Regions from separate parts of the Streptomyces sp. NPDC058157 genome, predicted to be linked through region 2. Evidence: riboswitches for the same ligand, from Rfam matches in the RefSeq annotation. Region 2 holds a riboswitch; the other holds the start of a gene.
What was found. A riboswitch is a leader RNA that binds a small molecule or an ion and turns the genes downstream of it on or off. The one in region 2 is predicted to bind glycine.
Positions count from the first base shown of each region.

Region 1 (7,078 bases), on a different contig from region 2:
TGGGCAGCGCAGCGGAGCGGCGAGCCGTTTCTGCTCCAACTGCGGTGCGCCGCTGCGTCCGGGCCTGACGCCCGAGCGCGCCTCGGAGACCACGTCCACCATCTCGATCTCGGGCCTCGAGGCCTACGAGGCCGAGGCGACCGGACAGCACGTCTCGTCCTCGCTCTCGCCCGAGGCCCAGGCCGCGGTCGAGGCGCTGCCGCCCGGTTCCGCCCTGCTCATCGTGCGGCGCGGCCCCAACTCGGGCAGCCGTTTCCTGCTCGACGGCGAGCTGACCACGGCGGGCCGGCACCCGCAGAGCGACATCTTCCTGGACGACGTCACCGTCTCCCGGCTGCATGTCGAGTTCCGCCGGGGTCCGGAGGGCGGCTTCACCGTCGCCGACGTCGGCAGCCTCAACGGCACGTACGTGAACCGCGAGCCGATCGACTCCGTCGCCCTGCACAACGGCGACGAGGTGCAGATCGGCAAGTACCGGCTGGTCTTCTACGCCAGCCTGCGGGGCGTCTGACCCCCACCCCCGGAGAAACTCCGGGGGGACCTCCAGAGGGAAGGTCCCATGCTGCGCACCCCGACCGGCGGTGCCCCGAAGAAGGGCGCCGCCGGCACCGCCGGCTCGTCCGGGCAGCTGGTGAGCATCGGCCAGGTGCTCACGACGCTGCGTGACGAGTTCCCCGAAGTCACGATCTCGAAGATCCGGTTCCTGGAGGCGGAGGGGCTCGTCGAGCCCCGGCGCACTCCTTCCGGGTACCGCAAGTTCAGTACCGGCGACGTGGAGCGGCTCGGGCGCATCCTGCGCCTCCAGCGCGACCACTACCTGCCGCTGAAGGTCATCCGCGAGCAGCTCGACGCGCTCGACCGGGGCGAGCAGGTCCGGATCCCGGCCCCGGCCGCGCACGGGGAGTCCGTGGAGGGCGACGCGCGCGGCCCCGGGTACGGGGAGGCGGGCGGGGAGCGGCCCGCCGCGGCCCGGGTCGGACGGGCCGAGCTGATCGCCGCCGCCGAGGTGGACGAGGAGCAGCTGGCCGAGTGGGAGTCCTACGGGCTCCTCTCGGAGGAGGCCGGCGGCGGCTTCGACGCCGAGGTGGTGGCCGTGGCCCGCTTGATCGCCGATCTCGGCCGGTTCGGGCTCGAACCGCGCCACCTGCGGGCCATGAAGGCCGCGGCCGACCGGGAGGCCGGTCTGGTGGAACAGGTGGTCGCCCCGCTGCGCCGCCACCGCAATCCGCAGACCAGGACGCATGCCGAGGCCACGATGAAGGAGCTCGCGGGGCTCTCCGTACGGCTGCACGAGGCCTTCGTGCAGAGCGCCCTCGGGGTGCGCCTGCACTGAACGCGCACGCCGTGAGCGGGCCCCGACTACCCAAACCTGCCGGGCAGGTCCTAGGGTTGCTGTGTGAACGAGCTCGACGTTGTGGGTGTCCGGGTGGAAATGCCCTCCAACCAGCCGATCGTGCTCCTGCGTGAAGTGGGAGGCGACCGGTACCTCCCCATCTGGATCGGTCCTGGGGAGGCGACCGCCATTGCCTTCGCGCAGCAGGGGATGGCACCTGCCAGGCCGCTGACGCACGACCTGTTCAAGGACGTGCTGGAGGCGGTCGGCGAGGAGCTGACCGAGGTCCGGATCACGGATCTGCGGGAGGGTGTCTTCTACGCGGAGCTGGTCTTCGCCAGCGGCGTCGAGGTGAGCGCGCGGCCTTCCGACGCCATAGCGCTCGCCCTGCGGACGGGGACGCCGATCTACGGCAGTGACGGCGTGCTGGACGACGCCGGGATCGCCATTCCCGACGAGCAGGAGGACGAGGTGGAGAAGTTCCGCGAGTTCCTCGACCAGATCTCCCCCGAGGACTTCGGCACGGGCCCGCAGTAGGGGCGGACGCCGTCGGGGCGAGGGCCGCGTCGTCCACCGGGAAGCTTCAGCCCATTCGAGTAGCCTTTCCCGGCGATGGGGTACGGGAAACCACTCTCAGGGTGATTATCACTCGGCGTGCCGAGTGTGGCGATCGTTGACGCACCCCTGGTCACTGCCTACCTTCGAGGTGGCAGGTCAAGGACGGAGGGTCGGCGTGAGGATCACGGGCGACGGTACGACCGGGGGAATCCCCGTACGGAGTGACGGTGGACCGTCCCCGCTGCTCGGCGGCGGGGCGGGTTCCGCGCACCGTCAGCCGGGGTCGGAACCGGTCGGACCGGTGAACGACTCCCAGGCCCCCGAGCAGGTCGGCTACCGCGGACCGACGGCGTGCGCCGCCGCGGGGATCACCTACCGGCAGCTGGACTACTGGGCGCGCACGGGGCTGGTGGAGCCCAGCGTGCGGCCCGCCTACGGGTCGGGCACCCAGCGGCTCTACAGCTTCCGGGACGTCGTCGTCCTCAAGATCGTGAAGCGCTTCCTCGACACGGGCGTCGCCCTGCAGAACATCCGCACCGCCGTACAGCACCTGCGTGGCCGGGGCTTCTCGGACCTGGAGCGGATGACGCTGATGAGCGACGGCGCGACCGTGTACGAGTGCACCTCCCCCGACCAGGTGGTGAGCCTGCTCCAGGGCGGCCAGGGGGTCTTCGGCATCGCGGTGGGCGTGGTCTGGCGGGACGTCGAGAACGCGCTGTCGCAGCTGCACGGGGAGCGCGTGGACACGGGCGAGACCGTGGTGGGCCACAACCCGGCCGACGAGCTCGCCGCCCGCAGGAACCGGGCCGGCTGACCCCGCGGCTCCCGCAGCGGCCCCCGCGGCCGCGGGGCGGGACCACGCCGGATCACCGTCTTGTCAGTGGCATGCGGCAGCATCGGTGCCGTGAGAACCGCGCCGACCATCCTGCACCTGGACATGGACGCCTTCTACGCCTCCGTGGAGCAGGCGTCGAAGCCCAGTCTGCGGGGGAAGGCCGTGATCGTGGGCGGGCTCGGCCCGCGCGGGGTGGTGGCCACCGCCTCGTACGAGGCCCGGCGCTTCGGGGTGCACTCGGCGATGCCGACGGCCCAGGCCCGCCGGCTCTGTCCCAACGGCGCCTACCTGATCCCCCGCTTCCTGCTCTACCGCGAGGTCAGCGAGGTCGTCATGGGCCTGCTGCGCGAGCTGTCGCCGCTGGTGGAGCCGCTCAGCCTGGACGAGGCGTTCGTGGACCTGGAGGCGGGCGGTACGGCCTTCGACTCCGCGGGCGCCCGGGCCGCGGGGGAGCGGCTGCGGGCCGACATCACCGCCGCGACGGGGCTCAGCGGCTCGGTGGGGCTGGCCGGCTCGAAGATGCTGGCCAAGGTGGCCTCCGAGGAGGCCAAGCCGAACGGGCTGCTGCTGATCGAGCCCGGGACCGAGCGCGAGCTCCTCGCCCCCATGTCGGTGCGGACCCTGCCCGGGGTTGGGCCGGCCACCGGGGAGCACCTGCGCCGGGCCGGGATCACCACCGTGGGGGAGCTGGCCGAGGCGGGTGAGGACGAGCTGGTCCGGATGGTGGGCCGGGCGCACGGGGTCGGCCTGTACCGGATGGCGCTGGGCCTGGACGACCGGCCGGTGGTCGCGGAGCGGGACGCGAAGTCCGTGTCGGTGGAGGACACCTTCGACGTGGACCTCCACGACCGGGTGCGGATCCGCTTCGAGGTGCAGCGGCTCGCCGACCGCTGCGTGGGCCGGCTCCGGGCCTCGGGCCACTCGGGGCGGACCATCGTGCTGAAGGTGCGCCGCTACGACTTCTCCACCCTGACCCGCTCCGAGACCCTGCGCGGGCCCACGGACGATCCGGCGGTGGTGCGGGAGGCGGCCGCCCGGCTGCTGGAGGGCGTGGACACCACCGGCGGGGTGCGGCTGCTGGGGGTGGGCGTGACGGGGCTCGCGGACTACACCCAGGAGGACCTGTTCGCCCAGGCGCTCGGCGGCGCGGCCCAGGAGGCGGAGGCCGCTCCCGCGGAGGGGGCCGCGGAGGCGGAGGGGGCCGACGGGGTCGCAGGGGCTCCAGGGGCCGCCGAGACGGCCGTGGCGCCGGGGGAGGACCCGGGGCGGGCCGCCGGGCGCCACTGGGCCGCGGGGAGCGACGTACGGCACGCGCTGTACGGGCCCGGGTGGGTGCAGGGCAGCGGGGTGGGGCGGGTCACCGTGCGCTTCGAGCAGCCCGGATCGCCGCCCGGCCGGGTCCGCACCTTCCTGGTGGACGACCCCGAGCTGGAGCCCTCCGACCCGCTGCCCCTCGTGGGGCGGCCCGGTTGAGGCCCGGCTAGCCGTTCTCCGGCGGGGGGAGGTGGAAGTCGCCGGGGAGGGAGACGTCCAGGCCGTAGTGGTGGTAGAGCTTGAGCTCCTGCTCGGGGGAGAGGTGGCGGCCCACGCCGAAGTCGGGGGCGTCCTTGATCAGGGAGCGTTCGAACGGGACGCGCAGGACCTCGCCGTCCACCTCGCTCGGCTCCAGCGGGACGAAGGCGTCCCGGCCGAACAGACCGGTGCGGACCGCCGCCCACTCCGGCACGCCGGTGGCGTCGTCCAGGTAGACCTCGTCCACGGTGCCGATCTTGGCCCCGTTCCGGTCGAACGCCTTGCGGCCGATCAGGCTGCGCGGATCGATGTCGGTCTGCACGGTCCCTCCACGTGGTCGCAGTCATCCGTAATGACTACAAAAGTGCATAACGGGATAGGGGGCCACTCGAGGGAGGGTCCAGATCCTCGCTGGTAGGCTGGGTGACGGCTGTTGACCCTGTGCGGGAGAGTCCTCCGAGTGAGCTCGACGGAGGCGCCGAAGGAGCAAATCCTCCCCGGAATCTCTCAGGCATACGTACCGCACGCGACGAGGCCACTCTGGAAAGCAGGAGCGGGTCCCGGGCGCGCAGTGCCGGTCCCCACTCCTCACCGACGGTGAAAGCCGGACGACGGGCGACCCCCGAGACTCCGGTGAAGCTCTCAGGTTGAGATGACAGAGGGGGAGGCCGTCCGGGTGCCCGCGCCGTGGTGCCCCTCGCAGGTCATACGACCAGGAGGCCTCCGTAATGACCGCCAACCGCATTCCGCTCTCCCAGCTCGAGCGGGGCATCCCCTTCGAGCAGCGTCACATCGGCCCGGATGCCGAGGCGCAGGCGAAGATGCTCGCCCAGGTGGGCTACGGCTCCCTCGACGAGCTGACCGCCGCCGCGGTGCCGGATGTGATCAAGACCGCCGAAGCGCTGAACCTGCCCGAGGCGCGGACCGAGGCCGAGGTGCTCGCCGAGCTGCGCTCGCTCGCCGACCGCAACCAGGTCCTGTCCTCCATGATCGGTCTCGGCTACTACGGGACGTTCACGCCGCCGGTGATCCTGCGCAACGTCATGGAGAACCCGGCCTGGTACACGGCCTACACCCCGTACCAGCCGGAGATCTCGCAGGGCCGCCTCGAGGCGCTGCTGAACTTCCAGACCGTCGTCGCCGAGCTGACCGGCCTGCCGACCTCCGGCGCCTCCCTCCTCGACGAGGGCACCGCCGCCGCCGAGGCCATGACGCTGGCCCGCCGCGTGGGCAAGGTCAAGGGCAACGTCTTCCTCATCGACGCCGACGCGCTGCCGCAGACCATCGCCGTGATCGAGACCCGCGCCGAGCCGATCGGCATCGAGGTCGTCGTCGCGGACCTCTCCGACGGCATCCCCGCCGAGATCGCCGAGCGCGGCGTCTACGGCGTGCTCCTGCAGTACCCGGGCGCCTCCGGCGCGGTGCGCGACATCAAGGCCGTCGTCGACCAGGCCCACGAGCTCGGTGCGATCGTCACCGTCTCCGCCGACCTGCTCGCGCTGACCCTGCTGACCTCCCCGGGCGCCCTCGGCGCGGACATCGCGGTCGGCACCACCCAGCGCTTCGGCGTCCCGATGGGCTTCGGCGGCCCGCACGCCGGCTACATGGCCGTCCAGGCCAAGCACGCCCGCTCCCTGCCCGGCCGCCTCGTCGGCGTCTCCGTGGACGCGGACGGCAACAAGGCCTACCGCCTGGCCCTGCAGACCCGCGAGCAGCACATCCGCCGCGAGAAGGCCACCAGCAACATCTGTACCGCCCAGGTGCTGCTCGCCGTCATGGCCGGCATGTACGCCGTCTACCACGGCCCGGACGGCCTGCGGACGATCGCCCGCCGCACCCACCGCTACGCCGCGCTGCTGGCCGCGGGCCTGCGGGCCGGCGGGGTCGAGCTGGTGCACGGCTCCTTCTTCGACACGGTCACCGCCCGGGTGCCCGGCAAGGCCGCCGAGGTCGTCGCCGCCGCCCGCGAGGGCGGGGTCAACCTCCACCAGGCCGACGCCGACCTCGTCTCGATCTCCTGTGACGAGACCACCCTGCGCGCCGACATCGAGGCCGTCTGGGCCGCCTTCGGCGTCTCCGCGGACATCGAGGCCCTGGACGCCGCCACCGAGGACGCGCTGCCCGAGGGCCTGCTGCGCTCGGACGCGTACCTGACCCACCCGGTCTTCCACCAGCACCGTTCCGAGACCGCGATGCTGCGCTACCTGCGCAAGCTCTCGGACAAGGACTACGCGCTGGACCGCGGCATGATCCCGCTGGGCTCCTGCACCATGAAGCTCAACGCGACCACCGAGATGGAGCCGGTCACCTGGCCCGAGTTCGGCCAGCTGCACCCCTTCGCGCCGGTCGAGCAGGCCGGGGGCTACCTCACGCTCATCAACGAGCTGGAGGAACGTCTCTGCGAGGTCACCGGCTACGACAAGGTCTCCATCCAGCCGAACGCCGGCTCCCAGGGCGAGCTCGCCGGCCTGCTGGCCGTGCGCGCCTACCACCGCGCCAACGGCGACGAGCAGCGCACCGTCTGCCTCATCCCGTCCTCCGCGCACGGCACCAACGCCGCGAGCGCCGTGATGGCCGGCATGAAGGTCGTCGTCGTCAAGACGGCCGACGACGGCGAGGTCGACACCGACGACCTGCGCGCCAAGATCGAGCAGCACCGCGACGAGCTGGCCGTGCTCATGATCACCTACCCGTCGACGCACGGTGTGTTCGAGGAGCACGTCGCCGACATCTGCGCCCAGGTGCACGAGGCGGGCGGCCAGGTCTACGTGGACGGTGCCAACCTGAACGCCCTGGTGGGCCTGGCCAAGCCGGGTCACTTCGGCGGCGACGTCTCGCAC
Region 1 covers NZ_JBHVUQ010000042.1:6,040-13,117, forward strand. Annotated here, with positions in the region: gene ACFVXK_RS13485 (FHA domain-containing protein) at 1-511, shown strand, start outside; gene ACFVXK_RS13490 (MerR family transcriptional regulator) at 560-1,333, shown strand; gene ACFVXK_RS13495 (bifunctional nuclease family protein) at 1,397-1,870, shown strand; gene ACFVXK_RS13500 (MerR family transcriptional regulator) at 2,067-2,705, shown strand; gene ACFVXK_RS13505 (DNA polymerase IV) at 2,796-4,199, shown strand; gene ACFVXK_RS13510 (PRC-barrel domain-containing protein) at 4,207-4,560, opposite strand; glycine riboswitch at 4,673-4,771, shown strand; gene gcvP (aminomethyl-transferring glycine dehydrogenase) at 4,967-7,078, shown strand, end outside.
Region 1: another riboswitch for glycine. It lies ahead of gcvP (aminomethyl-transferring glycine dehydrogenase); the one in region 2 lies ahead of gcvT (glycine cleavage system aminomethyltransferase GcvT).

Region 2 (7,001 bases):
GCTGCCGTTTCGACTTCCCGAACCCGGAACACCGCTAGGGCGGGTCCTCAGCAGGTGTTCGGGTGGGCGACGTCCACCACGAGCCGCTCGGGCGCGTGCAGGACGGAGGTGGTGTAGGCGGGCTGGGTGTCGAAGGCGGCGCCGAAGGTCACGTACCCCTCGTAGTCGCCGGTCAGGGCGATGCCCTTGAGCTTGCTGAGGTTGATCTGCTGGAGCTTGGGGCCCTGGTAGACGTTGTTGCCCGCGTCGTCGTGGCCGGCGGCCGGGTGCAGGCGGATCTCCAGGAAGTACTTGCCCGGCAGCGGGACCGGCTTGCCGGACCCGTCGTAGACCAGCTGGGAGACGGGAGTGACGGTGAACGGGGGCACGGAGCCCTGGAGGTCGATCACGATCCGGTCGTACGTGCAGTGACCGCCCCAGCGGGCGTTGACGACGAGCGGGGTCGTGGAGCGGACGGCGGCCGGGGCGGCCGCCGAGGCCGGTGCGGCGAGCGCGAGCCCTGCGGTCAGCAGGGCACCCGTGGCCAGGGCCACGATCCGGCGGCGGTGCGGGAGGTGACGCATGGCGTCCCCCGATCCTCTGAGACGGGGAATGACTGTCATCCGGTATGACATTCCCGGGGGCCCCGTGGTTGCACGGGGCGGCCCGCGCGCTCCGGAAGGCTCAGAAGGTCAGCAGGGCGCTCAGCTCGGCGTCCAGGTCGTAGTGGCGGTGCTCCTGCCCGCGCGGGACCAGCTCGGTCATCCGCCGGCACAGCCCGCGCAGGTCCTTGGCCCGCGCGGAGACCACGCAGCCCCGCTCGCCGTTGCTCAGGGCCAGCAGCACGCGGGGCTCGGTGCCGCTCCAGCGCGGCCACACCTGTATGTCGCCCTCCCCGGTGGCGCAGGTCTGCCCGTCGATCAGCAGCTCCCGCGAGAACACCCAGCGGGCGATCCGGACCCCGGCGCCCCGGAACTCCACGGCGACCTCGTAGGGCCGGTCCGTGCGGTAGACGAAGACGCCCTCCAGGGGGACCGGCAGCGGTGCGGCCTCCAGCCGCAGCGGCAGGACACGGTGTTCGGTGATGGCCATGGCGGCTGCCTCTCTTCGCGGGGTAACAGCGCCCCCCGAAGCACGCTAGTGCACGGACCGCCCGCTGCCCGGGGGCCGAAGGTCCCGACCCGGGCGGGCCGTGGGACCCCTCTTCGCCCACGCGCGGAGGGGCCCGGCGCACCCGCGCCGGGCCCCTCGTCACGCTGCGCCGATCAGGTCAGCACTCGATGACGTTGACCGCGAGACCGCCGCGCGCGGTCTCCTTGTACTTGACCTTCATGTCGGCGCCGGTCTCCTTCATGGTCTTGATGACCTTGTCCAGGGAGACCTTGTGGCTGCCGTCGCCGCGCATCGCCATCCGCGCCGCCGTGACGGCCTTGACGGCCGCCATGCCGTTGCGCTCGATGCACGGGATCTGCACCAGACCGCCGACCGGGTCGCAGGTCAGGCCCAGGTTGTGCTCCATGCCGATCTCGGCCGCGTTCTCCACCTGCTCCGGGGAGCCGCCCAGCACCTCGGCCAGGGCGCCCGCCGCCATGGAGCAGGCCGAGCCGACCTCGCCCTGGCAGCCGACCTCGGCGCCCGAGATGGAGGCGTTCTCCTTGAACAGCATGCCGATGGCGCCGGCGGCCAGCAGGAAGCGCACCACGCCGTCCTCGTCCGCGCCCGGGACGAAGTTCACGTAGTAGTGCAGGACGGCCGGCAGGACGCCCGCGGCGCCGTTGGTGGGCGCGGTGACGACCCGGCCGCCGGCCGCGTTCTCCTCGTTCACGGCCATCGCGTAGATCGTCGTCCACTCGCTGCGGTGCAGCAGCGGGTCGCCCTCGGTGCGCAGCTGGCGGGCGGTGGAGGCGGCCCGGCGCTTGACGCGCAGCCCGCCCGGGAGGATGCCCTCGCGGGACATGCCGCGCGAGACGCAGGACTGCATGACCCGCCAGATCTCCAGGAGGCCCTCGCGGATCTCCTCCTCGGTGCGCCAGGCCTTCTCGTTCTCCATCATCAGGGAGGAGATCGACAGGCCGGTCTCGTTCGCGAGGCGCAGCATCTCGTCACCGGAGCGGAAGGGGTACTTCAGCACGGTGTCGTCGAGCTTGATCCGGTCCTCGCCGACCGCGTCCTCGTCCACGACGAAGCCGCCGCCGACCGAGTAGTAGGTCTTCTCCAGCAGCGGGGCGCCGGAGGCGTCGTAGGCGAAGAGGGTCATGCCGTTGGCGTGGTAGGGCAGCGAGCGGCGGCGGTGCAGGATCAGCTGGCTGGGCTCGTCGAAGTCGATCTCGTGGACGCTCCCTATCTCGGTCCCGAGCAGCCGCAGCCTGCGGGTCCGGCGGATGCGCTCCACCTCGTCGTCGGCGGTCTCCACGTCCACCGTGCGCGGGGAGTGGCCCTCCAGACCGAGCAGGACCGCCTTGGGGGTGCCGTGGCCGTGGCCGGTGGCGCCGAGGGAGCCGAACAGCTCCGCGCGGACGGAGGCGGTCTGGGCGAGGACGCCGTCCTTCTTCAGGCGGGACACGAACATGCGCGCCGCGCGCATCGGGCCGACCGTGTGGGAGGAGGAGGGGCCGATACCGATGGAGAAGAGGTCGAAGACGGAGATGGCCACTGGCGGACTCCCTTGTCGGCTCGTGGGGTGGAGAGAGGGCAGGGGTGTGGTGGAGCGGGGTGGTGCGCGGGGGATCTGCGGATTTTGTCCGGCAGACGAGCGTAACGCGTGGAGATGAACGTTTCTGCTCGCGGAAGGGTCCGGCGGACGTGAGTCAGCTCGCGTTCCGGTGCCCGGCGGGGGAGGAGGCCGGGGGAGAAGACAGGAAGGGGCCCGGCCCTGTGCGGAACAAGGCCGGGCCCCTCCTGGCCCGTGACTACAGCGACGGGTAGAGCGGGAACTTCGCGGCGAGCGCGGAGACGCGCGCCTTGAGGTCGTCCGCGTCGTAGCTCGGCTTCAGCGCCTGCGCGATGATCTCGGCGACCTCGGTGAAGGCCTCGGCGTCGAAACCGCGGGTCGCCAGGGCCGGCGTACCGATCCGCAGACCCGAGGTGACCATCGGGGGACGCGGGTCGTTCGGGATGGCGTTGCGGTTGACCGTGATCCCGACCTCGTGGAGGCGGTCCTCGGCCTGCTGGCCGTCCAGCTCCGAGTTGCGCAGGTCGACCAGGACCAGGTGCACGTCGGTGCCGCCGGTGAGGACGTCCACGCCCACGGCCTTGACGTCGTCCTGGACCAGGCGGGCGGCGAGGATCTTCGCGCCCTCCAGGGTCCGCTCCTGGCGCTCCTTGAACTCGGGCGAGGCCGCGACCTTGAAGGAGACGGCCTTGGCCGCGATCACGTGCTCCAGCGGACCGCCCTGCTGGCCGGGGAAGACCGCGGAGTTGATCTTCTTGGCCAGCTCCTGCGTCGACAGGATGACACCGCCGCGCGGACCGCCGAGGGTCTTGTGCGTGGTGGTGGTGACGACGTGGGCGTGCGGCACCGGGTTCGGGTGCAGGCCCGCGGCGACCAGGCCCGCGAAGTGCGCCATGTCGACCATCAGGTACGCGCCGACCTCGTCCGCGATCCGGCGGAAGGCGGCGAAGTCCAGCTGGCGCGGGTAGGCGGACCAGCCGGCGACGATCAGCTGCGGCTTGGACTCCTTGGCGAGGCGCTCGACCTCGGCCATGTCGACCTGGCCGGACTCGTCGACGTGGTACGGGACCACGTTGTAGAGCTTGCCGGAGAAGTTGATCTTCATGCCGTGGGTCAGGTGACCGCCGTGGGCCAGGTTCAGGCCCATGATCGTGTCGCCCGGCTTCAGCAGCGCGAACATCGCGGCGGCGTTGGCCTGCGCACCGGAGTGCGGCTGGACGTTCGCGGCCTCGGCGCCGAACAGCGCCTTGATGCGGTCGATCGCGATCTGCTCGACCACGTCGACGTGCTCGCAGCCGCCGTAGTAGCGGCGGCCGGGGTAGCCCTCGGCGTACTTGTTGGTCAGGACCGAGCCCTGGGCCTCCATGACGGCGACCGGAGCGAAGTTCTCCGACGCGATCATTTCCAGGGTCGACTGCTGGCGTACGAGCTCGGCGTCGACGGCGGCGGCGACGTCGGGGTCGAGCTCGTGGAGGGGGGTGTTCAGAACGGACATCAGGATCCCCTGGGGTGTCAGTTACCGGAGGTGAGGGCGGTGTACTCGTCGAAGGAGAGCGCGTCCTTGGGCTCCTCCGACAGCTTCACCTTGAACAGCCAGCCACCCTCGAACGGGGCGGAGTTCACCAGCGCCGGGTCGTCCACGACATCCTGGTTGAACTCGACGATCTCACCGGAGACGGGGGAGTACAGGTCGCTGACCGACTTGGTCGACTCCAGCTCGCCACAGGTCTCGCCCTCGGTGACCGTCTCGCCGACCTCGGGGAGCTGGGCGTAGACGACGTCACCGAGTGCGTCGGCGGCGAAGGCCGTGATGCCGACCGTCGCGACGCCGTCGACGGCGTCCGACAGCCACTCGTGCTCCTTGGTGTAACGCAGCTGCTGGGGGTTGCTCATGACCTGATTCTCCTGGATGCGGTGCGGTGGATACGAACGGTGGTCTTGCGTGCCGGGGGGTGGCCGCCGGCGAGGGGTCCCGGGGACCCGAGGGTCACTTCTGCCGCTTGTAGAACGGCAGGGCGACGACCTCGTACGGCTCATGCGTACCGCGAATGTCCACGCCGACCCCGGAGGTGCCGGGCGCGGCGTGCTCCGCGTCCACGTACGCCATGGCGATCGGCTTGCCCAGCGTCGGCGACGGGGCGCCCGAGGTGACCTCGCCGATCACCTTGCCGCCCGCGACCACGGAGAACCCGGCGCGCGGGACGCGGCGGCCCTCGGCGATCAGACCGACCAGCTTGCGCGGGGCCTTGGTGGCGGCGCGCTCGGCGGCGGCCTCCAGGGCGGCGCGGCCGACGAAGTCGCCCTCCTTCTCGAACTTCACGACCCGGCCCAGCCCGGCGTCGAAGGGCGTGAGGGAGGTGGTGAGCTCGTGCCCGTACAGCGGCATGCCCGCCTCCAGGCGCAGGGTGTCGCGGCAGGACAGGCCGGCCGGGACCAGGCCGACGCCCTCGCCCGCCTTGGTCAGCGCCTGCCACAGCTCCACGGCGTGCTCGGGGGAGACGAACAGCTCGAAGCCGTCCTCGCCGGTGTAGCCGGTGCGGGCGATCAGCGCGGGCACGCCCGCGACGGTGCCCGGCAGGCCCGCGTAGTACTTCAGGCCGTCCAGGTCGGCGTCGGTCAGCGAGGCGAGGATGCCGGGGGACTCCGGACCCTGGACGGCGATCAGCGCGTACGCGTCACGGTCGTCACGGACCTCGGTGTCGAAGCCGGCGGCGCGCTCGGTCAGCGCGTCCAGCACCACCTGGGCGTTGGAGGCGTTGGCGACGACCATGTACTCGGTCTCGCCGAGGCGGTAGACGATCAGGTCGTCGAGGATCCCGCCGTCCTCCTGGCAGATGTGCGTGTAGCGGGCGCGGCCGACGCCGACGGTGGAGATGTTGCCCACGAGGGCGTAGTCCAGCGCCTTGACGGCCTCCGGGCCGGTCAGGGTGATCTCGCCCATGTGGGACAGGTCGAACAGGCCGGCCTTGGTGCGTACGGCGTTGTGCTCGTCGCGCTCACTGGCGTAGCGCAGCGGCATGTCCCAGCCCGCGAAGTCGGTCATGGTCGCACCGAGCGAACGGTGCAGCGCGTCGAGCGCGGTCAGGCGGGGGGCAGTGCTCATGGGTGTGGCTCCCGGGTCCCAGGGCATGACATGACGAGGACGATCCTCCCCATCTGTCATCGGAACCTGAGAGGTTCGCCGGGAGTTCCCACGGGGGAACGCCGACTTGCACCTTGGGTGGAGCTGGCGGACAGCTCGCTTTTCAGATCTGCCTCATCCACGCGGTACGGGGCCTGAGAGATTCAAGGGAGGTACTTGCTCCTTCGGCGCCCGGGCACGGCCTCGCGGCCAGCCGGGACTCTCCCGCGCGGATTCAAGCGGCCGGTATGCAGTTGGTGTCCAGATGGCGCACATCATTGCACGGGTCGGGCGGAAGCGGGCAGTGGGGCCCGGAAGAACGCATGCGGCGCCCGTGCCGCCCGCTCCCGCCGGTGTCCCGGCCACCGGACGACCGGCCCGGAACCGACCCGCCGGGATTACCGTCTCTTTACATTCAGCGGGCATGGGGCCCTCGCGGCCCGACTCGGGGGGAGACGATCACGGTGCGGAGATTCGGAGTGGCGACCAGTACGGGAACGGTGGATGAGGTCCGGGCGCGGCCCCTCGCGTCCCGCACCGCCCCCGCCGCCGGCACGGTCCGCGACCTGCGCGGACGGGTGGCGCGCGGCCCCCGGCGGCTGAGCTTCCGCGTGGGGGACATCGTGGTCGTGTCCGGTCTCCCGGGAGGCGGCAAGACCACCCTGATCAAGCGGGCCGCGCCGGGCGGGGGCATCGACTCCCAGGACGTCCGCGAGCGCTGGGAGGGCCGGATGCCGGACGCGCTGCCGTACGCGGTGTACCGCCCGCTGGTCCGCGCGTCCCACTACTGGACGCTCTGGCGCGAGCTGCGCTCCGGCGCCTCTCTGGTCGTCCACGACTGCGGCACCCAGAGCTGGGTCCGGGCCCTCCTGGCGGCCTCCGCCCGGCGCCGGGGGCGCCGCCTCCACCTGCTCCTGCTGGACGCCACCCCGCAGGAGGCCCTCGACGGCCAGGAGTCCCGCGGCCGCGGGGTCTCGGCGTACGCCTTCGCCCGCCACCGCGCGGCGGTGACCCGCCTCCTCTCGGCGGCCGAATCGGGCCACTCCCCCCGCGGCTGCGCCTCGACCACCCTCCTGGACCGCCCGGCGGCCACGGCCCTGACGGAAATCACCTTCACGCCCTGACCCGCCGCCCCGGGTGCCGCTGCGCGGGGCGAGGTCCCCTACCCGCCCTTCCGCCGTTCCCCGGGCGCTGCCCGGACCCGCGCCTCAAGCGCCGGCGGGGCTGATA
Region 2 covers NZ_JBHVUQ010000045.1:6-7,006, reverse strand. Annotated here, with positions in the region: gene ACFVXK_RS14190 (flavodoxin family protein) at 1-38, shown strand, start outside; gene ACFVXK_RS14185 (hypothetical protein) at 48-563, opposite strand; gene ACFVXK_RS14180 (SsgA family sporulation/cell division regulator) at 664-1,071, opposite strand; gene ACFVXK_RS14175 (L-serine ammonia-lyase) at 1,250-2,632, opposite strand; gene glyA (serine hydroxymethyltransferase) at 2,889-4,145, opposite strand; gene gcvH (glycine cleavage system protein GcvH) at 4,163-4,543, opposite strand; gene gcvT (glycine cleavage system aminomethyltransferase GcvT) at 4,638-5,753, opposite strand; glycine riboswitch at 5,906-6,009, opposite strand; gene ACFVXK_RS14155 (AAA family ATPase) at 6,251-6,895, shown strand.